Parafrankia discariae: one gene and its partner. The protein of the gene in region 1 interacts with the protein of each later gene in a pairwise test. Links are inferred from orthologs where the notes say so. Each region holds a gene or a part of one and is shown in the gene's direction. Other genes may lie near its edges. The genes, in order: bioB and B056_RS0129295.

What was found.
Region 2: the proteins of bioB (region 1) and B056_RS0129295 interact in binary tests that used the Escherichia coli proteins (3 or more experiments, as listed by UniProt). The link is inferred for Parafrankia discariae from one-to-one orthologs.

Annotation. Positions count from the first base shown.
Region 1 is NZ_KB891208.1:328,451-342,881, reverse strand. Bases 6,593-9,506 are described here. They hold bioB (biotin synthase BioB), read left to right. Parts: upstream 6,593-7,462; coding sequence 7,463-8,551; downstream 8,552-9,506. Other genes in these bases: B056_RS0112880 (biotin/lipoyl-binding carrier protein), read right to left, coding at 8,995-9,213; bsaP (biotin synthase auxiliary protein BsaP), read right to left, coding at 8,652-8,840; bioD (dethiobiotin synthase), read left to right, coding at 6,593-7,267. In the rest of the region: B056_RS0112925 (hypothetical protein), read right to left, coding at 1-139; B056_RS0112920 (diacylglycerol/lipid kinase family protein), read left to right, coding at 283-1,362; B056_RS0112915 (glycerophosphodiester phosphodiesterase), read right to left, coding at 1,416-2,219; B056_RS0112910 (WhiB family transcriptional regulator), read left to right, coding at 2,993-3,241; B056_RS0112905 (sensor histidine kinase), read right to left, coding at 3,698-5,167; B056_RS0112900 (8-amino-7-oxononanoate synthase), read left to right, coding at 5,220-6,554; more of bioD, read left to right, coding at 6,551-6,592; B056_RS40600 (DUF5317 family protein), read left to right, coding at 9,551-10,570; B056_RS46020 (50S ribosomal protein bL37), read left to right, coding at 10,704-10,778; B056_RS0112870 (NAD-dependent epimerase/dehydratase family protein), read right to left, coding at 10,881-11,861; rsrA (mycothiol system anti-sigma-R factor), read right to left, coding at 11,965-12,249; B056_RS0112860 (sigma-70 family RNA polymerase sigma factor), read right to left, coding at 12,246-13,058; B056_RS36305 (alpha/beta hydrolase family protein), read right to left, coding at 13,291-14,157; B056_RS0112850 (methyltransferase domain-containing protein), read left to right, coding at 14,187-14,431. UniProt on the Escherichia coli protein: Catalyzes the conversion of dethiobiotin (DTB) to biotin by the insertion of a sulfur atom into dethiobiotin via a radical-based mechanism.
Region 2 is NZ_KB891256.1:8,578-22,876, reverse strand. What follows is about bases 5,457-8,238. They hold B056_RS0129295 (class II glutamine amidotransferase), read left to right. Parts: upstream 5,457-6,296; coding sequence 6,297-7,181; downstream 7,182-8,238. Other genes in these bases: B056_RS0129285 (threonine aldolase family protein), read right to left, coding at 7,965-8,238; B056_RS0129290 (TIGR03618 family F420-dependent PPOX class oxidoreductase), read left to right, coding at 7,366-7,890; B056_RS38430 (serine hydrolase domain-containing protein), read left to right, coding at 5,457-6,162. Outside these bases: B056_RS0129325 (hypothetical protein), read left to right, coding at 1-843; B056_RS0129320 (hypothetical protein), read left to right, coding at 1,089-1,736; B056_RS38435 (helix-turn-helix domain-containing protein), read right to left, coding at 1,907-2,818; B056_RS0129310 (MFS transporter), read left to right, coding at 2,964-4,529; B056_RS0129305 (hypothetical protein), read left to right, coding at 4,652-4,888; more of B056_RS38430, read left to right, coding at 4,984-5,456; more of B056_RS0129285, read right to left, coding at 8,239-9,050; B056_RS0129280 (hypothetical protein), read right to left, coding at 9,124-9,609; B056_RS0129275 (sigma-70 family RNA polymerase sigma factor), read left to right, coding at 9,810-10,319; B056_RS39795 (anti-sigma factor), read left to right, coding at 10,316-11,053; B056_RS0129265 (ferritin-like domain-containing protein), read left to right, coding at 11,174-12,064; nifV (homocitrate synthase), read left to right, coding at 12,366-13,529; B056_RS0129255 (serine/threonine-protein kinase), read right to left, coding at 13,501-14,299.

The DNA of each region.
Region 1 (14,431 bases):
GCAGCGCGCCCAGGCCGGTGAGCACCGCCGTCTCCACACCGAGCAGCACGCCCGCGGTCAGCAGCGGACGCGGCAGAACCCGGCCGCCCGGAGCCGGAGCAGGGCCGGAGGCCCCCGCGGGGCCGCGGTTGGTACCCATCCGCCGAGATTACGTCCCGTTCGCCATGGCGGCACTGCGCGGACCACGCCGGAACGCCTGCGGCGCGGCGCGGGATCCGCACGGACGGTGTGAGAGTTTTCCCAGCCGACGCCCGGAATGGTTGCGCAGGCTACCGTATTGGCATGCGCGGGCTGCTGGTCGTCAATCCGGTCGCGACCACTACTACCGAGCGGGTCCGCGACGTGCTCGCCACCGCTCTCGCCGCGGACGTGGCCCTGGAGACGGTGGTCACCAAGGGGCGCGGCCACGGGGTGGAGCTCGGTGCCCGGGCCCGCGAACTCGGCGTCGACGTGGTGATCGTCCTCGGTGGCGACGGCACCGTGAACGAGATCGTCAACGGCCTGGTCGGGAGCGGCCCCGCGGGCGAGGGCCCGGCGCTGGCCGTCGTCCCGGGCGGGAGCACCAACGTCTTCGCCCGGGCGCTCGGGTATTCGGCGTCCCCGGTGGAGGCCACCGGGGAGCTGCTCGCCGCGCTGCGCGAGGGCCGCTCCCGTCAGGTGAGCGTGGGCCGGGCCCGGTACGGCGACCAGACCCGCTACTTCACGTTCTGCCTCGGCATGGGTCTCGACGCCGACGTGGTCGCCGCGGTCGAGCGCCGCCGTGAGAAGGGCCGCCGCAGCACCGCCGGGCTGTTCCTGCGCTGCGCGACCACCGAACTCGTCCGCCGGGTCGGCCGCTCCGGCCCGGCGATCAGCATCACCGCGGCAGGCGGCGTCCTGGACGGGGGCGCCGCCGGGCGCTCGGCGGCCGACGGCGACCCGGCCGCTGCCGACGGCGCCGAGGCCGACAGCCCCGTGACCGATGGTGCCGCTGCCGACGCCTCGGCGCCCGACGGCGCCGAGGCCGCGCGGCGGGGCCGGGAGCCCGTCGAGGTGTCACTCGCCATCGTCTGCAACACGCGGCCCTGGACCTACCTCAACAACCGGCCGGTCGCCGCCTGCCCGGAGGCCTCCTTCGACATCGGCCTGGACCTGGTGGGGCTGCGCCACACCCGGCTGTCGAGCGTGTTGCGGACGGGACTCCAGATGCTGGGCGACGACTCGGCCCCCCGGGGCCGCAACGTCGTCACGTTGCATGACGCGGCGGCGGTGACCCTGCGGGCCGATCGGCCGGTCGCGGTGCAGATGGACGGCGAGGTCCTGGGAAGCTTCGAACTGGTGGAGCTCACCGACCACCCGCGGGCCCTGCGCGTCATCGCCTAGCACCCGGCACGTCGAGCACCGCCGGGAGCCCGGCGCGGTCGCCCCGGGGCCACTCAGGGGCGCCGCAGCGCCTGACCGACGCCCACGGGGTCGTCACAGATCACGCCGTCGACACCCGCGTCGCGAAGCTCGATCGCCGTCGCCGGGTCAGTGACCGTCCAGGTGACGAGGCGGACCCCGGCCCGCCGCGCGCGCGGCACCGCGTCGGCCACGCCCAGCACGGCCGACACGTGCGCGTGTAGCTCCGTGTGGCCCGCCGAGCGGGCGTAGGCGACCCCGCCGCTCACCGACATCCGCGGCATCGTGAGGAACGCGGTCGCGACGCCGAGCCCGGCGTCGCGGATCGCCTCGATCGCGAACCAGTCGAACGACGAGACCGTGATTCCCGGCACGGACCGGTTCGCCGGCGCCGGGCTCCCCGCGGAGCTTGACGTGCCCGGCGCACCGTCAGGTCCGGCCGGCCGGCCGGACCCGGCGAGCCCGCCAGGCCCGTCAAGCCGAGCCCGCAGCAGCTCGATGAGCGCGTGGGCCGTGCGCTCGCGTGGAGCGTCGAAATCCGGCTGGCCCGGCTGGTTCTTGATCTCCAGGATGAGGCGGCCACGGCCGTCCCAGACGTCGAGCATCTCGGTCAGCAGCGGGATGCCACGGCTGGCGAGCTCACTGGTCGAGCGGCGGATGACAGCCCGACCGCCCAGCCGGGGCAGCCGCGCGTCATGCACGCACACCAGGTCGCCGTCGGCGCTGCGGCGCACGTCGAGTTCAACCCCGTCCGCGCCCGCCCGTAGCGCGGCGTCCACGGCCTCGAGTGTGTTCTCCGGACCGGGTGTCCGGCTTCCACGATGGCCCAGAACCTCCATCGCCCCATCCTGCGCGGTCCGTTCCAGGCGGTCACGCCGCGTGGAGAGTGGATCGGTCGGGTGTTCCGCGACTCAACCTGCCGTCGGTTACCTGCGGTCAGTTACGTGCCGGTCGTATGCCAGGCAGTCCGGATGGCTGCCTGAGCGGTCCTCGGCCTACGCGGCCATCTGATTCGGGTGATCTTCAGTCTGGATGGTCATCAGTGCTGTGTCGGCATCGGTGCCTGTCGTGCTGGCACCAGTGTCGTGCTGGCATTGGTGCTACGCCGACCGGCCGCGCCACTCCACACGGCGACGGCCGAATCGACACCAAGAGGGCAGCCTAGCACGAGATGACTAGCCGGCATCACCCGACAGGCCAACATCGTTTGACCCTGCGGGGTGAGCCGACCCTTCGTTACGCCACAACGATTCGACATGATCCGAAGGGCCTCGAAGTACTACAAGCCACGGGATCCACTCGTGATGACCACTGGTCAACGTGGGGCAGGGTGATCCGTGGTCTGCTTGTGTCCCCGTCGGACAGGTAGCGGCCAGACCGGGCGTGATGGACCAAGCAGGTTCTTGCGCCCCTGCCCGTTCCGGTGGGAGGGTGGCGAATGTCCGAGGTGGATGCACGTGCAGCTGGGTCCGCACACATGCACTCGCACAAGCCCCGGTCGCCGCGGCCCGATCAGACTCTGGAATTTTCTTCTGGGACGCGGCGCAACCATGGCGGCTCACCGAGCGTCTGATGTGCAGTGTGACCCGAGACGAGAGAGGGAGTAGTACGCATGGACTGGCGCCACAGAGCGCTCTGCCGTGAAGAGGACCCCGAGCTCTTCTTCCCGATCGGTACGACCGGTCCGGCAGAACGCCAGGTCGAAGAGGCGAAGGCCGTCTGCAGGCGGTGCGCAGTCACCAGTGACTGCCTCAACTGGGCGCTGGACACCGGGCAGGACTCCGGGGTCTGGGGCGGGTTGAGTGAGGATGAACGTCGGACGCTCAAGCGCCAGGTGCGACTGAGAGTCCGGACCGCCTGAGCCCGGGGCGCCCCGTACTGGGCGCGATCGTGCCGGTCGACATCAGGACCGATCAGGCCTACCTCAGGTAGGCCGCACACAACCGAACAATGATCGTGAACCGCCTGTCCGCGCACGGACGGACCGGACCTCCATTGCGGAGCCACGCAGTGGTCCGTTCTCATCCGCTCGCGGGTTGATCGACCCTTGCCCGAGGCGGCTTTCACGATACGCATCACCATCGGCCGCTCTGTCCGCTGGTTCGGCGCACACCCCTGCGCGGACCCGGACGGAGCGGCCGAAAAATCTTTTGGGACGCCATCCCCTTCGGGGTACTCAGCCTCCTCGCCGGTACCACCGGCGGCGCCCGACGGGCCACGACCGCCCGGCGGCGACGACACGACCGCCCTGCGCGGGTCGTGGACGGAGGACACATAGGCCTGCATACCCGCGCCGGCGAGGCCCAAACACCCAACTTCAGGAAAGTGGGATCGACAGGAGCGCCTCGGTCCCTCGTGCCGGACCGGCCTGCAACCGGATGGTCCCCCGCATCTCGCCGAGCACCAGCTGGCGGACGATCTGCAGCCCGAGCCGGGGTGAGTGCTCGAGCTGGAAGTCGTCCGGCAGGCCGGCACCGTCGTCGGCGACCACCACGTCGAGGCGGTCCTCGGCGCGCTGCACGCGGAGCTCGATCGCTCCCGACGATCCGTCGAACGCATGTTCGACAGCATTCTGCAGAAGCTCTGAGATGACAAGGGCCAGCGGCGTGGCGAGTTCCCCCGAAAGCTGGCCGAACGACCCGACCCGCCTGGTCGTCGCGCGCGTCCCGGTGGACGCCAGGTCGACGGTCACCGAGGTGATCTGGTCGGCGATCTCGTCGAACGGGACGGACTCCCCCAGGGTCTGGGAGAGCGTCTCGTGCACGACGGCGATCGAGGTGACCCGACGCACCGACTCACGCAGCGCGTCCCGGGCCTCGTCCGCCTTGGTCCGGCGCATCTGCAGCCGCAGCAGCGCCGCCACGGTCTGCAGGTTGTTCTTGACCCGGTGGTGGATCTCCCGGATCGTCGCGTCCTTGCTCAGCAGCTGGGCCTCCCGGCGCCGCAGCTCCGAGACGTCCCGGACGAGGACCAGCACCTCACGGATCGCTCCGGGGTACAGCGGGATGGCCCGCAGCAGCACGACCGTGCTGCCCACCTCGATCTCGACCTCGACCGGCCGACGCCGGCTGATCGCGTGCCAGACCGCCGGGGTCGTGGCCGGCAGGTTGAGCGCGCGGTGCACGGTACGCAGATCCTCACCGGTGACGTTGCCGGTGTGGCCGAGCCGGCGGTACGCCGACAGCGCGTTCGGGCTGGCGAAGATCACCTTGCCGGCGCCGTCGAGGCGCATCATGCCGTCACCGACCCGCGGCGCCTCGGGCAGCTCGGCGGAGCTGCCCCGGAACGGGAACGCGCCCTCGGCGATCATCAGCGCCAGGTTGTTCGCGCCCTGCAGGTAGGCGGATTCCAGCGCGCTCGGCGTCCGGGTCGTCGCGAGGTTGGTGTCCCGGGCCAGGACGGCGATCACCCGGTCACCGTGGCGCACCGGGATCGCCTCCGTGCGCACCGGGACCCCGCCGTCCCACTCGGGCTCGCCCTCCCGCGCGATCCGGTGCTCGCGCCAGGCGTTCTGCACGACCCACCGGTTGATCACGACGCTGCCGACCTCGTCGTTGTGGTACGCGGTGGGTCCGGTCGTCGGACGCACCTGCGCGACGACCTGGAACTCCATCCCACCGGCGTGCCCCGCCCGCACCGAGCCGGACCGCACCGGAACAAGCAGCAGCAGGTCCGCGAAGGACAGATCCGCGAGCAGGGCCCAGTCCGCGACGAGCGCATGGAGATGATCGATGTCGTCGCCGCTGAGATCCGTGCTCGCTCGCAGGGCGTCGGCGAGGGTTCCCACGGGACGCAGACTGCCAGACGCCCTGCCGGGCGTGCCGGGCGGCCGGGCCGGAATGCGCCGTACGCTCGCCGACGTGACGCCCGACAGCACCATCACCACCCCATCCCCGACCTCGGCCGACGCGACGGACGGCGTCCCGGCCAGCCCCGCCGGTACCCTGCCCGGCCCCGCGGACAGCCCCGCGGACCCGCTCGGCTGGCTGGGCGAGGCGGCCCGGCTGCGGGCCGAGGCCGGGCTGCACCGCGTGCTGCGCCCCCGGGCGCCCCGCGCCGAGCGCGGGCCCGCGGGCGCGCCGGCGCTGCCCGCGGCACACGGCTCGCTACAGCCGTGGACTGACGGTGACCTCCTGCTCGACCTCGCCGGTAACGACTACCTCGGGCTGGCCCGTCATCCGGAGGTGGTCGAGGGCGGCGTCGCCGCGCTGCGCGCGTTCGGCGCCGGGTCCACCGGCAGCCGGCTGGTCAGCGGCACCACCACGCTGCACGGGGAGCTCGAGACCGTGCTCGCCGAGCACCTCGGTTTCGGCTGCGCGCTCGTCTTCTCCTCGGGCTACGCCGCCAACCTCGCCATGCTGACCGTCCTCACCGGGCCGGGTGACCTGATCCTCTCCGACGAGCGCAACCACGCCTCGCTGGTCGACGCCTGCCGGCTGTCCCGCGCGGACGTCCTGGTCACCCCGCATGCGGACGTCGACGCGGTCGACGAGGCGCTGGCCACCCGCACCTGGCGGCGCGCGTTCGTCCTCACCGACTCGATCTTCTCCGCGGACGGCGACCTGGCCCCGCTGGCCGCCCTGCACGCGGTGGCCCGGCGGCACGGCGCCGTCCTGCTAGTCGACGAGGCGCACGGGCTCGGCGTCGTGGGGCCGGGCGGGCGCGGAGCGCTCGCCGCCGCCGGGCTGGCCGGCGAGCCGGACGTGATCGCCACCGTGACCCTCTCCAAGTCGCTGGGCAGCCAGGGCGGCGCCGTCCTCGGGCCGGCCGCGTTGCGCGACCATCTGATCGACACCGCCCGGACGTTCATCTTCGACACCGGGCTGGCCCCGGCGTGCGCGGGCTCCGCGCTGGCGGCGCTGCGGCTGCTCACCCGCCACCCGGACCTCCCGGAGCGGGTCCAGCGGCGCGCGCGGGAGATCGCCACCGCGACCGGGGCCCCCGAGCCGGCCGGCGCGGTGGTGTCGGTGGTGCTCGGCGATCCCGAGCGGGCCGTCGCGGTCGCCGCGGCCTGCCGCGACGCCGGGGTCGCCGTCGGCTGCTTCCGGCCCCCGACGGTCCCCGCCGGGACGAGCCGGCTGCGGGTCGCGGCCCGCGCCGACCTGACCGAGGCCGACGTGAGCCGCGCGGTCGGCGTGATCACCGGTGCCATCGACCGGTTCCCCGCCCCGTGAGCGTGCTCGTCGTCACCGGCACCGGGACAGAGGTCGGCAAGACCGTGGTGACCGCCGCCCTCGCCGCCCTCGCCGCGGACCGGGGGACGGCGGTCGCCGTGGTCAAGCCGGCGCAGACCGGCGTCCGGGCCGGTGAGCTGGGCGACGTCGACCTCGTCCGCGACCTCTCCGGAGTCGACGACGTGCACGAGCTCAGCCGGTACGCCGACCCGCTGGCGCCGGTGAGCGCCGCCCGGCGGGCCGGCCTGCCCACGCCCGACCTCGGGACGGTCGCGGCGGCGGTGCGGCGGTTGCAGGCCGACCGCGGGCTGGTCCTCGTCGAGGGTGCCGGTGGCCTGCTCGTCCGGTACGACCATGACGGCTCGACCCTCGCCGACCTGGCCCGGACGCTGGCCGCGCCGGTCCTGGTGGTCACGACCGCCGGGCTCGGCACGCTGAACGCCACCGCGCTCACCCTGGAGGTCATGGCCAACCGCGGGCTCGACCTGGCGGGCATCGTCGTCGGCTCCTGGCCGGCCGAGCCCGACCTGGCCGCGCGCAGCAACATCGTCGACCTGGAGCTGCTCGCCGCGCGGCCGCTGGCCGGCGCGGTGCCGGCCGGCGCCGGGCTGCTCGGCACCGGGCAGTTCCTGCGGATCGCGCGATCCTCGCTCGAACCGGCCCTCGGCGGCGCATTCAACGCCGCACAGTTCCGGCGCCAGCACGCCCTGTGACGACCTCGGCCGGACTCACGTCACAACACGGGCACGAGTCACGGGGATGACTGAACAATGGTCTCGGCGCGGATCGACCGGCCCCGGCCGGCCACAGCCCCCGCCACCCGACCGCTGATACGAGAAGACGGACGTCCAGCCCGACCGGTGGCCGCGAGCCACGCCGCCGGCACGACCTCCTGATGGAGATCACCTGTGACCGCACCTGTGACCACGCCCGCGACCGCGGAAGCGTCTCCGGCCGCCGAGGCCACCGACGTCGCCGAGGCGCCCCGACCCGTCGTCGTCGACGGCGACGACATTCTCGCCCGTGCCCGCCGGCAGGTGCTCGACGAGGGGCGCGGGCTCGACGAACAGGACGTGCTCGCGATCCTCCAGCTGCCGGACGAGGCGCTGGGCGACCTGCTCGCCCTCGCTCACGAGGTACGGCTGCGCTGGTGCGGGCCGGAGGTCGAGGTCGAGGGCATCATCAGCCTCAAGACCGGCGGCTGCCCCGAGGACTGCCACTTCTGCTCCCAGTCCGGGCGCTTCGACTCACCCGTGCGCTCCGCCTGGCTGGACGTCCCGTCCCTGGTCGAGGCCGCGAAGGCGACGGCGGCGACCGGCGCCACCGAGTTCTGCATCGTCGCCGCGGTCCGCGGCCCCGACCAGCGGCTGATGGAACAGATCCGCGAGGGTGTGGCGGCGATCCGGGCGGCCGTCGACATCAACGTCGCCTGCTCGCTCGGCATGCTCACCCAGGAGCAGGTGGACGAGCTCGCCGGCCTGGGCGTACACCGTTACAACCACAACCTGGAGACGGCGCGTTCGCACTTCCCGAAGGTGGTCACCACCCACAGCTGGGAGGAGCGCTGGGAGACCTGCGAGCTCGTCCGCGCCGCCGGGATGGAGCTGTGCTGCGGCGCGATCATCGGGGTGGGTGAATCCCTCGAGCAGCGCGCCGAGCTGGCCGCCCAGCTCGCCGCCCTGGAGCCGGACGAGGTGCCGCTGAACTTCCTCAACCCGCGGCCCGGCACCCCCTTCGGCGACCTGCCCGCGGTGGACTCACGCGAGGCCCTGCGCACCATCGCCGCGTTCCGGCTGGCGCTGCCCCGCACGATCCTGCGCTACGCCGGCGGACGCGAGATCACGCTGGGCGACCTGGACGTCCAGGGAATGCTCGGCGGCATCAACGCGGTGATCGTCGGGAACTACCTGACCACGCTCGGCAAGAACCCGCAGAGCGACCTGGCCATGCTCACCGAGCTGCGGATGCCGATCAAATCCCTGCAGGCCACGCTCTAAGCCACAGATCCCGCTACCCGCGCCGAGATTCCAGGCCGGGTAGCGGGCCCGGCCGGGCCGGAACCCGGGCCGGCCGGTATGAGGGGCCGGCGACCGCGGGTCAGGCCGACACCGACGTCCCGTGCTCGGCGCAGCGCGCGCTCCAGCCCAGCGGGGTCACCTGGACGACGAGGCGACGCCGGCACGACGAGCAGTAGCGCGGCGGTTCCAGCGCGCGCGCCTGAGCGCAGGCCTCATGACTGCCGATGCTCGCGAGCTGACCACACCGGTCGCAGAACGAGGCGTCCATGACGGATCAGCCTAGGGCAAGCGGCCGGCGGCCGGCGGCGTGAAGTCCGCGCCGTCACGTCACCCGTGCCGGCCGGCCCGCTCTCGCCGGCGTCGGCGTCACCGCTCCCGCCGGCCGCACCAGCCGGGCGGACCAGCCGGGCGGACCGGTCCCGTCAGGAGTCGACGACGGCGATCAGGTCCCCGTCCTGCACGACGTCGCCCTCGTTGACGGCGATGCTGGCGACGGTGCCGCCCTCCTCGCTGATCACCGGGATCTCCATCTTCATGGAGTCGAGGATGACCAGGGCGTCACCCGCCGCGACCGAGTCGCCGACACCCACGACGACCTTCCAGACGTTGGCGACCATCTCGGCACGGACTTCCTCGGACATCGGAATCCCCTTCTCCACGTCGACCGCTGCACCCGGTCGACCGCGCTGCGGCGCCGGCTGATGTGAGCGTAGTAGCCGCCGGGTCGGCGCAGGATCGCAATCGACCCGACGCGCCATCCCGGACGGCCCGCGGCGGGGCCGGGCCCGGCCGGGCGGGCGACCCACACTCCCGGGCCACACCGGTGCGCGGCGCCGGATCGGGCGCCCAGCCGGGCCCGGGCCACGACCTCGTCGTCGGGGCCGTCGGCGGCGCCGCTGCGTCCCGAGCCCGTCGCGGACGGGTCACACCGGCGGGCGGTGCTGCGCGATCGAGTGGCGACCCTCCACACTTACGGATGTGCTCGTACTCCTCCTCCTGACCCTGTTGTGCGGGTTGGCCGTGGGACTCGCGAGGGGCGGGACCCTCGACGCCCTCAGTCGCGTCCACGTCGCCAGGCCCTGGCTGTTCGTCGGCGTGGTGGTCGTGCTGGCCGTCGGCAGGCTCGTCGGAGCACTGCACAGCCCGGCCTGGATCCTCGCGACGGCCGGCCTGGTGGTCTTCGCCGTGGCCAACCGGCGGCTCCCCGGCCTTCCGCTGCTGTGCGCGGGTGTGCTGCTCAACGCGCTCGTGATCAGTGCCAACGGCGGGGACATGCCGGTCTCGGCGTGGGCCGCCGACCGGGCCGGCGTATCGGTCCAGAGCATCCGCGACTCGCACTTCCACACGGTGGCGGGTGAGGGCACGTCACTGCGGCTGATCAGTGACATCCTGCCGCTGCCGACGCCGGGCGCACCGGCCGCGGTGAGCCTCGGGGACGTCCTCATGGCCGCCGGCCTGGGCATGTTCGGCGCGGTGGCGCCGGTGCGGGCCCGGCGGACGTTGCAGGCCCGGCTCGCCGCCGGCCTCGCCCGGCCCCGGCGGCCCGGCGGCGATCCGGGCGCCGACGGACCCGGCGTGGACGACGGCGACAGCGACGACCACGACGACGACGGGCACCGCGACGTCGACGGCGAGCCCGGCGACGACACCGGGCACCTCGAGGACGCGAGACGCCTCGAGGACGCGGAACCCGGCGACGGCGAGCCCGGCCCGCGGGAGCAGGACCCATCCGCCGCGGCCCCGCACGCGGACGAGCGCACCGCGCGGGACGGCGCCCCCCGGCTCGTCCCGGCCATGACCGGCCCGGCGGACGACACCGACGACGTGCCCGACCCCGCGGCCACCGCGGCCGCGACGACCACCGTGTTCCCGGCGGAGCGCCCCGGCGCGGGGGACGTCCCGGCGGGCCGCGACCCCACCGATCATCGCCCGGGCGGTGCCGGCGCCCCACTGCGTGACGGGCCGCGCCCCGTCGACAGCGGCCACACCGCCGAGTAGGCCCACCGGCCGGCGCGGGCCGGGCGCCAGAAGCCGGGCGTCAGGGGCCGGGTCTCACGGACCGGGTCCGCCGCCGCGGCCCGGCACCCGGCGGCTGGCAGTATGTGCCCAGAGCGACAGAGAGGAGTTCATGATGGCGAAGAAGAAGCGCAAGCGGCGCGCGCGGGCGAAGAGCAAGGCCAACCACGGCAAGCGCCCGAACACCTGACAGGTGGACCGGGTGGGACGCCCAGCGCTCCCGCCCGGTCTCGTCAGCCGGCGAGCTCGGCCGCGGTCCCGGCAGCCGGCCAGGCCGTCAGCCGGGGGCCGGTCAGCCGGTCGCGTCGCCCGGGCCGGCGGCGGCCCGGGCACCGAGCCGGGCCCGGATCCAGTCGACGGTCCGCGTGAGCCCGCCGTCCAGGTCGACCCGCGGCCGCCAGCCGATCTCCCGCTCCGCGAGGCCGACGTCCAGGCTGATGCGCTGCAGCTCACCGGGCCGCGGCGGGGCGAACTGGGGCTCGTCCGGCACCCCGACCACTCGCGCGATGCGGCTGTGCAGGTCGCGGACGGTGGTCTCGGCTCCGGTCCCGATGTTGATCCGCAGGCCGTTGGCCGCCGGCGCCGGCGCGCAGCGGGCGAAGGCGTCGGCGACATCCCCGACGAAGACGTAGTCCCGGCTGGTCGTGCCGTCACCGAAGATCTTGGTTGGGCGTCCCTCGAGCAGGGCGGTGCCGAAGATGGCGACCACCCCGGCCTCGCCGTGCGGGTCCTGCCGGGGGCCGTAGACGTTCCCGAGCGCCAGCGCCGTCGTCGCGACCCCGTAGGTCACCCGGTACACGTTGAGGTAGAGCTCACCGGCGGCCTTCCCGGCCGCGTACGGCGACTCGGGCGCGGGCGACACGGACTCGTCGACGGGCAGCGCGACCGGCGTGCCGTAGATCGACCCGCCGGACGAGGTGTGGATGACCTTCGACACCCCGGCCACCCGGGCCGCCTCCAGCACGTTGATCGTGCCGAGGACGTTCAGCCGGGCGTCGAGCAGCGGGTCGGCGACGCTGATCCGGACGTCGATCTGCGCCGCGAGATGGGCCACCGCGTCGGGGCGGACCCGGGCGACGAAGTCACCGAGATGCGGCGACGTGATATCGCCCTTCTCGAACGAGAACCGGGCATCGGACGCCGCCTGCGCGAGATTCTCCATACGCCCGGACGACAGGTCGTCGATGCCCACGACCGAATGACCGTCAGCGAGCATCCGATCGACGACGGTGGAACCGATGAAACCGGCCGCGCCGGTGACGAGGATACGCACAGCACGCAGCCTAACCGCCCCGCCGTAACCGCCCCGCGTGAGCGGGGAGGGCGCCCCGCCCGGTCGCGACGGGCCCCGCCTGGTCGGGGTGGGCGGGCCCCGTCTAGTCGGGGCGGAACTCCGACGCGTCGGCCCCCGCGCGGGCCGCGCGCAGCCGGGCCAGCACGCTGAGCCGCAGTGAGTCCGGGGCGCGCTCCCCGCCGCACTTGCGCGCGACGAGCGTTTTCACCTCGTGCTCGACCCCGAACTCCCGCAGGCACGGCGAGCACTCGTCGAGATGTGCCCGGATCAGGTGCTGCTGCGGGTCGTTGCACTCGCCGTCGAGATAAAGAAAGACCGCGTCGAGCACCTTGCGGCAATCGATGTTGTGAGGTCCTCCGCAGCTCACGACCCACCGCCCTCGTTCTCGGCAGACCCGGCCGGAACCAGCCCGCGCTCCAGCGCGTACTGCTCCAGCGACTTCCGCAGACCACGCCGCCCACGGTGCAGCCGTGACATCACGGTGCCGATGGGGGTGCCCATGATCTCAGCGATTTCCTTGTACGAGAACCCCTCGACGTCGGCCAGATAGACCGCCATCCGGAAGTCCTCGGGCAGCGCCTGGAGCGCCTCGGTGATGTCGCTGTCGGGCAGGTGCTCCAGCGCCTCGGCCTCGGCGCTCTTCAGGCCGGTGGACGTGTGCGACTCCGCCTCGGCGAGCTGCCAGTCCTCGACCTGCTCGGTCGGGCTCTGCAGCGGCTGCCGCTGGCGCTTGCGGTACGTGTTGATGAATGTGTTCGTCAGGATGCGGTACAACCAGGCCTTGAGGTTGGTCCCCTCCTGGAACTGGTGGAAGGCCGCGAACGCCTTGACGAAGGTCTCCTGGACCAGATCCTCCGCGTCCGCGGGGTTGCGGGTCATCCGCAGCGCGGCAGCGTAGAGCTGGTCGAGGAACGGCAGGGCGTCCCGCTCGAACCGGGCGCCGCGTTCCTGGGTGGACTCGTCGTTGGTCTCGTCGACCAGGATCACTCCTTCGCCCCGCCGGGAACCGATCGCCGGCCCGCCGGCTGCCGTCCTGACTGGACCGCTCTCCGCGCCGGACGATACCCCCGCCACCGCCCTGGTGCGCAGCGGCGCGACGACCGGACGCCCGCGACCGGGCCCCGTCACCCGCCGATCAGGCGAGCGCGGCCCCGGTGTGCTGTGCTGGAACGTCATCGAACCTCCGTGACGCGGGCACTCCGGCGGTCGCACCACCTCCGTGCGACACCGGCCACGCCTGGCCTCCCGCGCTTCCCACTGGCGGAACCATGGCGGGCCGTTCGCGATTCCCGACGGATGCCGCTCCTGATCGCCGAGGGGTGCCGCTCCTGATTCCCGGGGGTCAGGGGGGTCGGACGGGTCGAGAGTGGGTAACCAGAACAGACGTGAGCACTCAGCCGCGGCACGCTCAGGCCGTGTCGCCGGGCCCGTCCCCTGCAGCCCCGCCGGGCCCGTCTCCGAGATGGCCGAGCAGCCAAGACGCGCCCACCCGCGCGGCCTCCCCGACCACCTCCCCCACGGGCCGGCCGTCCCGGACCCGCACCCGGAACGAGTGGTCGGCGCCCGCCACGACGTGCACCCCGATCCCGCGGGAAGGGTCGGCGACCGGCCGGCCGAAGGCGTCGCGCGACCCCTGCACCACGAGGACGGGCACGCCGGCCCCGGCCAGCTCCGGTCCGCGCGACGGCTTACCGCCCGGCGGTTCGAGCGGGAAGCCCAGCGCCAGCACCGCGCGGGCGCCGACGGCACGGGCGCGGCGCACCGCCACCCGCGATCCCATGGACGCCCCCGCCAGCGCCAGCCGGTCGGGCGGGCCCAGGGCGGTGACCGCCGCCGTGAGCACGGCGTCCAGCCGGGCCGGGCGGTCCGGGGCGCGCCGGCCGGCCACCCGGTAGGGCATCTCCAGGGCGGCCACCCGGACTCCGGCGGCGGTGAGGCGCTCCGCGAGCGCGGTCAGCACCGGTGTGTCGGTGCCGCTGCCCGCCCCGTGCAGGAGCACGACGGTCCCCACGACCTCGGCGGGTGGCGGGACGGGAACCACCCTCAGCCGTCCACCGTCCACAAGGAGGGGATCCTCGTCTGCCGCCGCGGCCACCCTGACCGGAGCCGGCGGCCCGGCCGGGTCGTCCAGGTCCGAACCGCTGTCCAGGCCGCCGCCCGAGCCGCTGGTCGGACCGCTGTCCGGGCCGTTTCCCGGGCCGCCCGGGAAGGACACTGCGTGGTCGGCCCGAACATCTGTCAGAATTTCACCTTGCTTATGTGACGTGCCTCGCATCATTGCCCCTTGAAGGGTAGGAACGGTCCATGCTGTCTGGCCCCGAAGCCGACACTCACTCGTCCCGGGGGTCCTCCAACACGCTCGTGTGCGAGGCCCCCGCCGGCAGTGACGACCCCTACTGGGCCTTCTACGAGGAGGTCGCCTCGGCCCAGTTGAAGGAGTGGCTGCCCGCCGACCCGATCCGGGTGCTGGACGTCTCCGGCCCGCGGGCCAGATTCGCACGCCAGATGGTCGCGGCCGGGCACGAGGTGGTCCGGGTCGTGGGCAGCCT
Region 2 (14,299 bases), on another replicon or contig:
TCGCTCGCCGCACTGGCGCTGCGCCTGCGCGCCCGGGCCCGCACCGGGCCGGGGCTGCCCGGTGTCTGGCGCGGCGGCCTGTACCTCGGCGCGGTGATGTTGCTGGCCGTGATGACCGTGGACGTCTGGTCCGCGCTGCTCGGCGCCGTGACGTCAGGGGCCGTTCCCGCCGTTCCGATCGGTCACGGCCCCGGGTGGCGGACCGCGGCGGCGGGGGTCGTGGCGGTGGCCGGGGCGGTCGGCGTCGGGCTGGGGTACGACGGGCGGCGGAGCGGCGCGCTGACGGCGACCGCCCTGGCGGCACTGGTCACCGCCCTGGTCACGGTCGTGGCCGCGTTGTCCGCTCCGAGCGGCGCCGGGCCCGGGGACCTCGGCTGGCTCGCCGGCCTCGGCGTGGTCCTCCTGGGCCTGCTGCTGGGCCGTCCAGCGCCTCGAACGCCGCCGTCCCGGGTACCGCGGCCCGCCGCGCGGCGACCCCGGCGCCGCGCACGCCGCGGCGGGGTCGCCGCGGCCTGCGTCTCCGGCCCACTGCTCGCGCTCGCCGTGACCTGCGCCGCGGGAGGGGCGGCACCGGTCGTGCTCCGCCTCGGCCTGACCGTCCTGCTGCCCGCGTTGTGCGTCCTGCTCGGCGGGCAGGATCCACGGCTGGCGGCCGCCGCGGCGGTCGTGTGGTTCGGCCGGCTCGCGCTGGGGGCGCTCGGGGAGCTCGGCGACGCCCTGCGTGCCGTGGCGCTCGACCGGGACGGGCTGCTCCTGCTGCGCTGGCTGCTGATGGCGGCGGGGGTGGCGATCGCGGTGGCGGTCACCGGCAGCGGCAGCCGCCGCCTCACCGAACTGCACTGAGCACTGCGCCGAGCCGCGCCAGCCGTACCCGCCGCGCCGAGCCGATCTGACCGCGGCACGCCGCACCCACCGCACCGAGTCGCGCCGCGCCCTCCGCGACACGTCCCGAGGACGCGGCTGACCACCCCGTTGCCCACTAGTAAGTTCACCGTTATATTGGCGATCAGAGTACCGGCTACCGGCATAGTCAGATGGTGGCCGAGGCGGCACTCCCCGCCGCGCTCCCCGCCGTTCGGAGGACGACCATGAGCACCGATCGAGACACCCGGCCCGGCCCCGCCGTCGAGCCACGGACCCGGCTGGCGGCCGCCGCGGCCGCCATCGCGAGCGGCGCCGCCGTGCTGCTCGACACGCCGGTGGACATCGCCGGCAGCAAGAACGCCGTGCTGAACACCGCCGGGGTCGCCGCGCCGGTCCTCGCGGTGCTCGCCGTCGCCGGCATCACCGCCTGCCTGCGCCGGCCCGGTCCCCTCGCCGGGCCGGGCAACCGGCTGCTCGACCTGGGCGCGGTGGCGAACATCGTCGGGCTGGCACTGCTGACGGGCATCGAGTTCTCCCGGGTGTACGTGCTGTTCGCGTTGGACGAGCCCGTCCGCGACGCGCTCACGGACTCCGCCCCGACGATGCCGGCCGTGTACACCGCCGGGGTCCTCTACGTCGCCGGCGGCATGCTGTTCGCCGCGGCGCTCGTCCGGGAACGGTTCGTCCCCGTCGCGGCCTGGCTGCTCCTGCTGACGGCCCTGCCCGGCACGCTGGTGGACGTCCTCCCGCTCGCGCTGGTAGCCGTCTTCCAGGCCGTGACCGGAGCCGCGTTCGTCCTGATCGGTGTCCGCCTGCTGCCGGCCGGTCGCTCCCGCGCCGCGGTACCGGTGCTGACCGCGTCAGCCTCCTGACGCTCCGCCCCGGCCGGGACGCGCTCCCGGAGCGAACGTAGGGAGTGCGGGAAACAACCGGCCGATGCCACGCGGAGGTACGGGCGTCGGCCAGACAACACTCCGCGCGACACCGGCCTTCGACGGGTTTCCGGCCCGCCACCGCGCCGCGGGAGCGGCGTGTCGGAGGGTCAGGATGCCGGTGGACCGCCCGCGGCGGTCGTGGTGCAGAGGTGCTCCCCGGCAGCCGGGCCGACGGCGGCGGCACTGGCGGTGAGGCTGGCGAGCAGGGCCAGCCGTTCCCCGCTCGCCGACCCCGGCTCGGGCGACAGGACCAGCAGCCGCAGGCCCGAGTCGTCCTGCACCTGCAGCACCTCCTCGGCGAGGACGAGGTCCCCCACCAGCGGATGCCGGTACTCGCGGACCGCGTGCCCGCAGTCACGCACCTGGTGGCGGGCCCAGTAGGCGGCGAACTCCGGGCTGTTCACACACAGCTCGCCGATGAGGGTGGTGAGCTGCTGGTCGTCGGGATACCGGCCGGAGGCCAGCCGCAGGTAGCGGACGACCTCGTCGACCTTGCGCCGCCAGTTCACATAAAGATCACGGACGTGGGGATCCAGGAGGATCAGGCGGGCCATGTTCGGCTGGGTCGCGCAGCGGTTCGGCGCCGCGAAGTCGAGGTGCGGCGCGAGCAGGGCGTGCGCGAGCCGGTTCCAGGCCAGGACGTCGGTGCGCCGCCCGACGACGAGCGCCGGGGCGTCGCGCACCGCGTCCAGCAGCAGCCGCACGCCCTGCCGGACCTTCTCCGGTCGGGCGCTACGCCGGGCCGCGCGCGCCGGCCGGGCCAGCGTGCGCAGATGGGCGTGCTCGTCGTCGCCCAGCAGCAGCACCCGGGCCAGCGCATCCAGGACGGCGTCGGAGGCGTTGCGGCTCTGCCCCTGTTCCAGCCGCGTGTAGTAGGTGACACTCACCCCGGCGAGCTGGGCCAGCTCCTCACGCCGCAGGCCCGGCACGCGGCGCCGGTCACCCGGGCGGGTCAGGCCGACGTCCGCGGGAGTGATCTGGCTGCGCCGCGAACGAAGGAACTCCCCCAGCTCGGTCATGCTCGGCATTGTCATGCCGCGCGGCGCCCGCGTCGACGGGGCGAGGGTGACCCTGCCAGTGCCATCCACGCCGGGGGCAGGACCCGTGGGGGTGGCAACGGCGGGGGCGTGGCTGGGGCGGTCGACGTCCACGATCGTGCGGGGCATGACAGATTCGACGCCCGCGGCGATCGCGGGGCGGGCCACCGTCGGCACGCCGGACGCGACCGACCCGGCCGGGCTGGCCGTGCCCGCCCCACGGCAACCCGCGGCCGGACGGCCCGCGCCGGAGGCCGCCCGGGCCGCGGTGGCCGACCGGATGACCCCACGGCAGCGGCTCGCGCTCGTGCTGCTGCTGGGAACGCAGTTCATGCTCGCGATCGACTTCTCGATCCTCAACGTGGCCCTGCCCTCGATCGGGGCGGGGGTCGGGCTCGGCGAGGGCGACCTGCAGTGGATCGCGACCACGTTCGCGCTGCCCTCCGCCGGGTTCACCCTGCTGTTCGCCCGGGTCGCCGACCTGGCCGGGCGGCGCCGCATGTTCCTCACCGGCCTGGTGCTGCTGATCGTGGCGTCCCTGATCGGCGGGCTCGCCCAGAGCCCGTCCGTGCTGCTGCTCGCCCGCGTCGGCCAGGGCCTCGCCGCCGCGATCGCCATCCCGGCGGCACTGTCGCTGCTGGTCACTACGTTCCCGGAGGGGCCGGTCCGGCAGCGGGCGCTCAGCCTCAACGGGGCGCTGCTGCCCGCCGGTTTCACCGTCGGCGCGCTGGTCGGCGGGCTGCTGACCGGCTATCTGAGCTGGCGCTGGGCCTTCCTGGTCAACGTCCCGGTGGCGCTGGCGATCCTGCTCGCAGCGCCACGGGTCGTCCCCGGGGGCCGCGCGGACGTCCGGGCCCGCCTCGACGTCCCCGGGGCGCTGACCGTCACCGCCGGGCTGGTCGCCTTCGTCTACGGCATCTCCAGCGGCGGTGAGGACGGCTGGGGCCGGCCGTCGGTGTGGATCGCGGTGGCGGTCGGGCTCGTCCTGCTCGGCGCCTTCTGGCGGATCGAGGCGACCAGCCCGCATCCGCTGGCCTCGCTGGAGGTGCTGCGGCTGCGCCACGTCGGCTGGGGCAACCTCGGCGGGCTGGTCGTCTTCGCGATGGGCAGCTCGATCGTGTTCCTGATGACGCTGTACCTGCAGCGGGTCCTCGGCTACTCGGCGGTGACCACCGGGCTGATCTTCGGTCTGCCCGGGACGGCCGCGTTCGTCGCCGGCCTGGTCGCACCGCGCGTGCTGTCCGTCGTGGAACCGCGCCGCACCCTGGTGCTGGGGCTGGTCGTCCAGGGGCTGTCCGCGCTGGCGCTGGCCTTCGTCGGGCTGGACCGCGGCTCGCTGTCGCTGGTGCTCGCGGCCTCGGTCGTCGGGTTCTTCGGCCACGCCAGCGGCCTCGTCGCCTACCTGGTGACAGCCACCTCCGGGCTGCCCGACGCGCAGCAGGGCCTGGCCACCGGCCTGACGACGATGACCCAGCAGGTGGCGCTCACCCTGGGAATACCGATCATGAGCGCGGTGGCGACCGCCCGGACCTCCGCGCTCACCGCCGGCGGCGGCCACTCGGCGCGGGAGGCGACACTGGGCGGCATCCAGACCGCCCTGGTCGTGAACGGCCTGGTCACCATCACCCTGGCCGCGCTGATCGCGGCCTTCCTGCTCCGCCGCCACCCGACTCCCCGAACAGCCCCAGCCTGACCCGGCCAACGGCGTCCCGCCACGCTTCTCCCCGGCACGTCGGGCTTCGGCCCGGTCTGCTGGTGAGAGTGGATCCGGGGGTCCCGATAACAGGCAGACACGGTGGGACGCACCATAGGAGCATGGCCAAGCGCGCTCTTCCACCCCGTGTCCCTGCGTTGATCGGTGACGGCACCGAGTTCGACTCGAAGGAGTACCTGCGGATGTCGGTCGACGTCCTGGCGGACATCGACGTCGACGCGCTCGACGAGGCGGGCCGGGTCGCCTACGCGCAGGCGCTCGCGCTGGTCGCGATCGCCTCCCACTCGAAGCACCTCCAGCACCTGCCGCTGATCGAGGGCAACCTGGAAGTGCCCTGAGCCGGGCCGGCGTCGTCCCGCGACGAGAATCGCCGTCCGCACCGGTCTGAGTTCCCAGGAGTTCTCGGACTCGGTGTGGAGGGTGGAGGGTCACGATGGGCACGCGGTTGACGGGCGAGGGCAGGCGGTCGCTGCACCGGACGGCGGCACGCCACGTCGGGGACGACCGCATCCCCGGGCTGGTCCTGCTCGTCGCGGCCGGGGACGAGGTCCACGTCGAGGCGCTCGGCACCCTGGCCGTCGGCGGTGGCGTCCCGGTCACCCGGGACTCCGTGTTCCGGATCTCCTCGACCTCCAAGCCGATCACCGCCGCGGTCACGATGACCCTGGTCGACGACGGCCTGCTGGACCTCGACGAGCCCGTCGACCGGCTGCTGCCCGAGCTGGCGGACCGCAGGGTCCTGCGCCACCCGGACGGCCCGCTCGACGACACCGTCCCCGCCGCGCGCCCGATCACCGCCCGTGACCTGCTGACGTTCACGTTCGGTTTCGGGATCGCCGGTGAGATGTTCACCGCGCGGCGGCCGTGGCCGGTCGTCGAGGCCGCCGACCGGCTGCGGCTGGCGACGATCGGGCCGCCGGACCCGCGCACCCCGCCGGGCCCCGACGAGTGGATCGCGCGGCTCGGGTCGCTGCCGCTGATCGCCCAGCCCGGGCAGCGCTGGCTGTACAACACCGGCGCGGCGGTGCTGGGCGTGCTGGTGGAACGCGCCGCGGGGGCACCGTTCGCCGAGCTGGTCGGCACCCGGCTGTGCGAACCGCTGGGGATGGGCGACACCGCGTTCTGGGCGCGTGACCCCGACCAGCTCGACCGGCTCGCGACCGCCTACCAGCCGGCCCCGCACGGCCTGGTCGTCCGGGACGAGCCCGCCGACAGTGCCTGGGGCCGGCCGCCGGCGTTCTGTGACGGCGCCGCGGGCCTGCTCTCGACCGCCGACGACCTGCTGGCGTTCGCCCGGATGTTCCTGCGCGGCGGCGCGCCGGTGCTGTCGGCCGCGTCGGTGCGGGCGATGACCACCGGTCAGCTCACCGCCGCCCAGCGGGCCCGCGGTGGACTGGCCCCCGACGACTTCACCGACCAGTCGTGGTCGTTCGGGCAGGCCGTGCGCGACGACGGCGCGTTCGGCTGGGACGGGGGCCTCGGCACGTCCTGGCTGGTCGATCCGGCCCGCGAGCTGGTCGTGATCGTGCTGACGCAGCGGATGTTCGACGGCTCCGGTCCGCCCGCCGTCCACGCCGAGGCCCGCCGCGCCGCCTACGCCGCACTCGCCTGACCCGTACTCGCCGACCCCGCACTCGCCTGACCCGCGGCGCCCGGGTGCAGGAACCCCGGCCGGCGGGAACACCACGGGGCACGAGGCGGCGGCCCGCCGGCCGCCGCCGCGGCGATCACGGGGGTTCGCGGGCCATGTGTCGACTTCTCGGACTCAGCAGTGCCCCGGAGCGGACGAGGGCCACGTTCTGGCTGCTCGACGCCCCCGACAGCCTCGACGAGCAGAGCCACCGCAACCCCGACGGCACCGGCCTCGGCGTGTTCGACTCCGACGGGCGTCCCGAGGTGTTCCGGCAGCCGATCGCGGCCTGGGCGGACCGGCAGTTCGCCGCGCAGGCGCGCGCCCGGACGTCCACCACGTTCGTGGCGCATGTCCGGCACGCCTCCACCGGGCGGCTGGCGCCGGAGAACACCCACCCGTTCCACCAGGACGGCCGGATCTTCGCCCACAACGGGGTCGTCGAGGGCCTCGACCACCTGGAGAAGCACCTCGGCGGCGCCCGGGACCGGGTCGTCGGCGACACCGACTCCGAGCGGTTCTTCGCCCTGATCACCCGGGAGATCACGAACGCGGACGGCGACGTCGGGCGGGGCATCGAGACGGCCGCCCGCTGGGTCGCGGCGAACCTGCCCGTGTACAGCATCAACCTGGTGCTCGCCACGCCGCGGGAGCTGTGGGCCCTGCGCTACCCGGAGACGAACACGCTGTACCTGCTGCGCCGGGCCGCGGGCGGGCCGCACGGCCGGCGTCCGCTGGAGCACGTCGACGCCACCGGAACGACCCGGCTGCGCTCGGCCGACCTGGCCGCCGTGCCCTCGGTGGTGGTGGCCAGCGAGCCGATGGACGACCATCCCGACTGGCGGGCGCTGCGCTCCGGCGAGCTGGTGCGGGTCGCCCCCGGCCGGGTCACCACGACCCGGATCGCCCTGCCCGACCCGCCGGCCCACCCGCTCACCCTCGCCGACCTGGAGCCGGCCGCGGCCGCCTCGCAGCTCGCCTGCCAGCCGTCCCCGGCCTGAGCGGGACATCTGCCGCGTGGGACGTCCACCAGCCGGCGCGGGCACCGGGCGGGACGTCCGCCACGTCCCGTGACCGGCGCCGCGCGGCTCCGGCTGGGTAGCCTGGCCGCGGATCCCGTGTGACCGCCCACCGCCGCGACCGGCGCCCGGGCGGCGGACCCGACCGCGAAGGTGAGGGACGTCCATGGCCCCGTCCGACCCCCCGCACGACTCCGCCCCGCCGGACGGGGCCTCGTTCGCCGCGGCCGCCTTCGACCGGGCCGCCTTCGAGGCCGCCGCCGAGCTGGGGCGCGCGGAGAGCGGACTGGTGGTGATCTCCACCAGCCGCGCCGACGGGACCATCCAGGCCTCCGTGGTGAACGCCGCGTTCATGCCCCATCCGCTGCCGGCCGATCCGCGGGAACCCGCGCCGGTCGTGGCCTTCGTGACCTACGGCCGGGCGAAGCTGGCCAACCTGCGCCGACGGCCGCAGATCAGCGTGACGTCGCGGTCCGGGTGGCGGTGGGCCACCGTGGAGGGCCAGGCACAGATCATCGGGCCCGACGACCCGCACGAGCACGTCGACGCGGAACGCCTCCGGCTGCTGCTACGGGAGATCTTCACCGCCGCCGGCGGCACGCACGACGACTGGGACACCTACGACCGGGTGATGGCCGAGCAGCGCCGCGCCGCCGTCCTCATCCATCCGGCCAGGGCCTACGGCCCCTGACCACCCGGCGAAGCTGACCACCCGGCGGCGGCGGCGCGGAAACCGCCGGCAGGCACTGGCATCAGGGGCCGCCGTCAGGACCCGGCGGGTGGCAGGGCGCTCAGCAGCGGGGCGAGGACGTCCCCGGCCCGCCGGATCGCGGTGTCGTCGACGTCGAGATGGGTGACGATCCGGACCGTCGTCGGGCCGGCCAGGCCGACGAGCACCCCGCCGTCCGCCGCCCGCCCGCAGAACACCACCGCGTCGGGGACGTCGACGAGCACCATGTTCGTCTCGGTGCGCTCCGGGTGGACCCGCCCCGGCGCCGCGTCGGCGAGCGTCACGGCCAGCCCGGCGGCCCGGCGATGATCGTCGGCGAGACGGTCGACGTGGTGGCGCAGCGCGTGCAGGCCGGCGGCGGCGAGCACCCCCGCCTGGCGCATCCCGCCACCGAGCCGCTTACGCCACTCACGGGCCCGTTCGACGTGCTCGGCGCCACCGACGACGAGGGAACCGACCGGGGCACCGAGGCCCTTGGACAGGCAGACCGACAGCGTCCCGAAGACCGCGCCGAGGCGGCGCGGGGGGACGTCGAGCGCCACCGCCGCGTTCCACAGGCGGGCACCGTCGCAGTGCAGCACCACCCCGGCGTCCGCGGTGATCGCCCGCAGCCGGTCGAGGCGCTCCAGCGGCCACACCCGGCCACCGGCCCGGGCCCGGGTGTTCTCCACCGCCAGCACACTCGTGCGGACCATGTTGTAGTTGTGCGCGGCCGGGAACGCGCGCAGCTGGGCCGCGATGTCGGCCGGGTCGAGGGCGTCGGCGAGACCGGTCAGCGTGCGGGTCTGCACCCCGCCCAGGGCGGCGAGCCCACCGAGCTCGTAGGTGACGATGTGCGCGTCGGTGTCGGCGACGACCTCGGTGCCCACCGGGGCACCGGCCCGCAACGCACAGAAGTTGCCCATCGTGCCGCTGGGCACGAACAGCGCGGCCTCATGCCCGAGCAGCGCGGCGGTGTGCTCCTCGAGCTCACGCACGGTCGGGTCCTCGCGGTAGACATCGTCGCCGACCTCCGCCTCGGCCATCGCCCGGCGCATGCCGGGCGTCGGTCGGGTGACGGTGTCGCTGCGCAGGTCGACCGGCAGATCGGCGGGCCGTGCTCGCGGGGGCTGGACGCTCACCCTCCCGACGTTAGCCCGCGCCCGACCCCCGTCCGGCCGCGGGCCGGACGAGACCGGCCCGGCCCGGCCCGGGTCAGGTCACGGTGATCTGCGTGGACATGCCCTGCGCCTCGTGGTTGCCGACCGGGCAGTAGAGCTTGTAGGTGCCCAGGCCGAGGGTGACGGTGAGCCCCTCGGACTGGCCCGGCCCCAGGTCGGCCGTCTCCGAGTCGCCCAGGCCCGGCCCCTCGATCTCCAGGGCGTGCGTCACCTGGCCGTCGTTCGTGGTGACGAACGTGTAGGTGCCCGCGGTGAACGTGTCCTGGGAGAGCTTCAGCGCGAACTCGGTCGCGGTGACCATGACCGTCGTGCCGGTCGCCGCCGGCGCCGACGAGACCCCCGCGGTCGCGGTCGCGCCGGCGCTCGGCGCGCCGGTCCACGGCGCGGTCGTGGCCGCGGCGGGCCGCGAGGCCGCCGGCGCGGCGGCGGTGTCGTCACCACCCCCGCAGGCGGCGGTGAGAGCGAGCACCAGGACGCCGCTCGCCAACGCGGCCACGGTACGTGCCTGCGCACGGTGCATCACGTGTTCTCCTGTTCCCTGCAAGGACCAGCACCTCGAAAGGGCCGGGAAACCGGTGCGGACGGGAGATGTCACGCGGCGCGGGCCGGCCGGGTTCACCGTGACCGCTGTCACCCGTCCGACAGCCCGCCCGGTGAACCGGACGGCCCGCCGGCCCGTGAAGGGGGGATGTGGGACTGCGCCGCGCCGGCCGGCCCAGGGTGGACGACCCCGGGGCCGTGTTCGTGCGCGCCGTGCACGCCGAGCACGGGGCGGCGCTGCTCGCGTTCACCACCCGGCTGACCGGTGACCGCGGCCGGGCCGAGGACGTCGTGCAGGAGACGCTGCTGCGGGTCTGGCGGCAGGCACCGAAACTCGACGCCGACGACCGGCCGCTGCGCCCGTGGCTGTTCACCGTCGCGGCCCGGATCGTCGTGGACGAGCAGCGCGCCCGCCGAGCCCGCCCGCCCGAGCTGCCCGGCGACGTCCTGGCCTCACTGCCCGCCGGTGACGACCTGGAGCGGGCGATGGAAAGCTGGCAGGTGGCGGAGGCGTTCCGCACGCTCAGCCTGGAACACCGCGCCGCGCTGGTCGAGACGTACTTCCTCGGCCGCTCGGTGGCCGAGGCCGCCGCGGCGCTGGGCATTCCGCCGGGCACGGTGAAGTCCCGGGTCTACTACGGCCTGCGCGCGCTGCGGCTGGCGCTGGAGGAGCGGGGGTGGGCGCCATGACCGACACCTGCCCGGCGCTGCGCGTCGCGCTCGGCTGCTACGTGCTCGGCGCGCTTCCCCCCGGGGAACGCGCCGCGGTGGAGACACATCTGGACAGCTGCCCCGACTGCCGCGCCGAACTGACCCGGCTCGCCGGGCTGCCAGGCCTGCTCTCCCGCCTACGCCTCGCCGACGTCACCGACCCCCCGGCCACGGCCCCCCGGGAGACCGACTCCCCGCGGACCCATCCCCGGCGGACCGATCCCCCGGGAGCGGATTCCCCCGCCGGCACCGACAGCGCCGCCCTCGACCGGGCGCTCGCCGGGCTAACCCGGTCCCGGCGGACGGCACGCCGACGGCGCACCCTGGCCGCCGTGGCACTCGCCGCCGTCGTCGCCGGCGGATCGATCGCGGGCACCGTGGCACTGACCTCCTCGGCGGACGGGCCGGCGGGCCGGATGGTCTCGGCGACCGACGCGACCAGCCAGGTGTGGGCGCAGGTCTGGGTGGCCGACGCCCCCTCCGGCGCGGGCTTCACCATCCGGCTGTGGGGGGTGCGGCCGGGAACGACCTGCGCCCTGGTCGCCGTGTCCGAGGACGGCAGCAGCGACACCGCGGCGACCTGGACCGCCGACTACCACGGCGCCGTCGACGTGCGCGGAACCTCCGCCATCCCGGCCCGGCGGCTCGTGCGGGTCGTGGTGGTCAGCGCCACCGGCGAGAACCTGCTCACCGTCCCGGTCCACACCGCCTGACGAGAACCGATTAGCGCGCCTGATTGCGTGATTGCCGTCCGGAGCCATGACTGGGAATTCCCGGAAACGACCAGACAATGGAGAGGAGAAACCCCGGGAGATCTCCGAAGGAGTCCACCCATGGCCGTGACCACGGCACCGAACGACCGCCACACCAGCAGTAATCCGGCCGGCGACTCCCGGACCGGCGGGTCCGCGGCCGGCGACGCCCTCGCCGGCGAGTCGCACAGCTTCGACGCCTTCCTGCACTACGAGCGCCTCCAGTGGAAGGTCTCCGACGTCGGGCTGGAGAACATCCGGCACGACCTCGTCCGGCCCGAGGACATCGCCGTCGCCAAGGGTGTCGTGCTCGGCGAGGCGACGTCCCTGCCCGGCCTGCACGGCTTTCTCAGCGAGTTCGCCGACGACTACGACTGCTCGGCCTTCGTGGCCATCTGGGCCTACCAGGAGCTGCAGCACCACTTCGGTTTCCGGGCGTGGCTGCGTGCTGTCGGCGTCCACATCGACCAGGCCAAGATCGAGGCGCTGCGGGAGCCCTACGAACCGGGGGTGACCCCGAGCGCCACCCTCGCCACGAACGTGATCAGCGAGATCACCGTCAACACGGTCTACCGGGCGATGGCGGCCTGGGTCCAGGAGCCCGTCCTGGCCGACCTCTACCTGCGGGCCAGCCGGGACGAGGCCGGGCACGCCCGCGAGTTCCTCCACTACCTCAGGCGGCGGCTGGCGACGCACCCCGAGGAGCTGCCGTCCGTCCTCGAACGCATCCACTTCTATGTGACGTCGTCGCGGCTGAGCCACCCGGTCGGCGTCTACAAGCACCAGCGCGTCGAGGAGCTGCGGGGCCACGAGACGGTCGACGACGTGATCGACCTCTACCTGCGCATCTCGCCGCCGGACGCCCAGGACAAGCTGCTGGCGAAGCTGCGCCGGGCGATCGGCTCGGCGATCGGCGTGCCGCTGCACAGCACCGGCGACATCCGCCGGTCGCTCGCCGCCTCGCTGGACTGAGCCCGCCACGGCGCGGGGCCGAACCCACCATGGCGGCGGCGGATTTCCCGACGCCGGGGATTATCCTTCGAGCCTCACAGAATTTCCCGTCCCCGAAAAGGTGCCGCCGCCGCCACGGACTATCCTGTTAACCTCGCCGCTACCGCGCGACCCGCACACGAAATCGACGGAACATAGGTTGCCTAGCGATTCCGGTCGCCTGGAACCGTGCGTCTTCCTGTATGAGCCGGCCCACGGGACCGGAACACACAGCCAGCGCCCGGGTTCTCCTCAGCCGTCGAAAGTGCCGGTGACCATCATCATGAAGAGCGGCACGTCGTCACCCGAACCCGACCCCGTCCGGTTCTGCGACACCACCCTGCGTGACGGCGAACAGACCCCGGGGGTCGCCTTCACCGCCCGGGAGAAGATCGCCATCGCCGTCGCGCTCGACGCCGCCGGCGTGCACCAGATCGAAGCCGGCGTCCCCGCGATGGGACCCGTCGAGGTGGACGTCCTGCGCCGCGTCGTCGCCGCGGTCGAACGGGCCGGCGTGGTCGCCTGGTGCCGCGCGGACCACCGCGACATCGACGCCGCCGTCGCCAGCGGCGTCACCGCCGCCCACCTGACCATCCCCGCCTCCGACCTGCACCTGCACACCAAACTCGGCAAGGACCGGGCCTGGGCACGGACCCGCATCCGCGACTGCGTCCTCGACGCCACCGACCGCGGCCTGCGGGTCAGCGTCGGCTTCGAGGACGCCTCCCGCGCGGACGACGACTTCGTCATCGACCTGGCCGGGGAACTCCGAGGACTCGGTGTCTCCCGGTTCCGCTGGGCCGACACGGTCGGGGTGGCGAACCCGATCACCCTGTACACCCGGCTACGGGCGCTGCTCGACGCTGTCCCCGCCCCCTGGGAGATCCACGCCCACGACGACTTCGGCCTGGCCACCGCGAACACGATCGCCGCCGTGCAGGCCGGATTCACCTGGGTCAGCACCACCGTGGCCGGCCTGGGCGAACGGGCCGGCAACGCCCCGACCGAGGAGGTCGCGATGGCACTGCGGCACCTGCTCGGCCTGCCCGTCGACCTGGACACCGCCGCGTTCCGCCCGCTGGCCCGCCTCGTCGCCGGCGCGTCACGCCGGCCGGTCCCCGCCGGCAAGGCCGTGGTCGGCGACGCCGTGTTCGACCACGAGTCCGGCATCCACGTGCACGGCGTGCTGCGCGCCCCGGCGACCTACGAGCCGTTCGACCCGGCGGAGGTCGGCGCGCGCCGGCGCCTGGTACTGGGCAAGCACAGCGGCCGCGCCGCCGTCCGGCACGCGATGGACCGTGACGGCATCGAAGCGCCCGACGAGGACCTGGAACCGATCGTCGGTCTGGTCCGCGCGCACGCCACTGTGTACAAGCAGCCGCTGAACTCCGAGCAGCTGCGGGCGATGGCCCGGCGGGTCAGGGCCCGGGGCGGAAGGTCGCGCTGATCGTGCGGATCAGCTCAAGCCGCTCCTGCCACTGAGCCTCCGGCACCCGCCAGCGCAACGCGTAGCCGTGCCCGTTGCGGACCACCCCGAAGTCCAGCACGTGCACCGTCTGCCCACCCGAGGTGAAGGTGAACTCCCACACCGCGGACGTCGTCCCGTCCGCGCCGTCGGATGGACGGATCGAGACCAGCCGGTAGCCGGCGGTCTTCTTCCGGGTACCGGGCTCCAGCTCGTGCCACGCCCCGATCGAGGACGGGCCGGCGACGTCCTGCGTCTCGACCAGCAGATCCGGATAGCCCCCGGGTGCCGTGAACGTCTCGTGCTCACGGTCACGGCGCGCCGCCGCCCACTGCCCCGGGACGGCGAGGGACCAACCGGCCGCGCCGCGGTGCGTCTCGAACCCCGCCGGCGCCGCCGCGGGCGCGGTGGCGTCCGGGATCGCCGTGCCGAGCCGGTCCAGCGACGGCACCGCCGCCGACCCGCCAGGTGTCGCCGACGCCGTGCCGGTGCCGCCCGGCGTGGCGGACGCCTCCGGTGCCGCGGCCTGCCCACCGGCCGGGCCGGTCGGACCGGTCGACGGGCCCGGCGACGGCCCGCCGCCACCCGCGGGCGTGGCGGGAGCGCCCGTACCCGACACCTGACCGGCGGACGGGCTGCCCGAACCACCGGTCAGCGCCAGCCCCAGCCCGACCCCGCCCACGGCGAGCAGCAGGGCGACGACCGCCGCCAGCAGCGCCATCCGACGGCGCCGTCGCGGCGCGGCCCCGTCC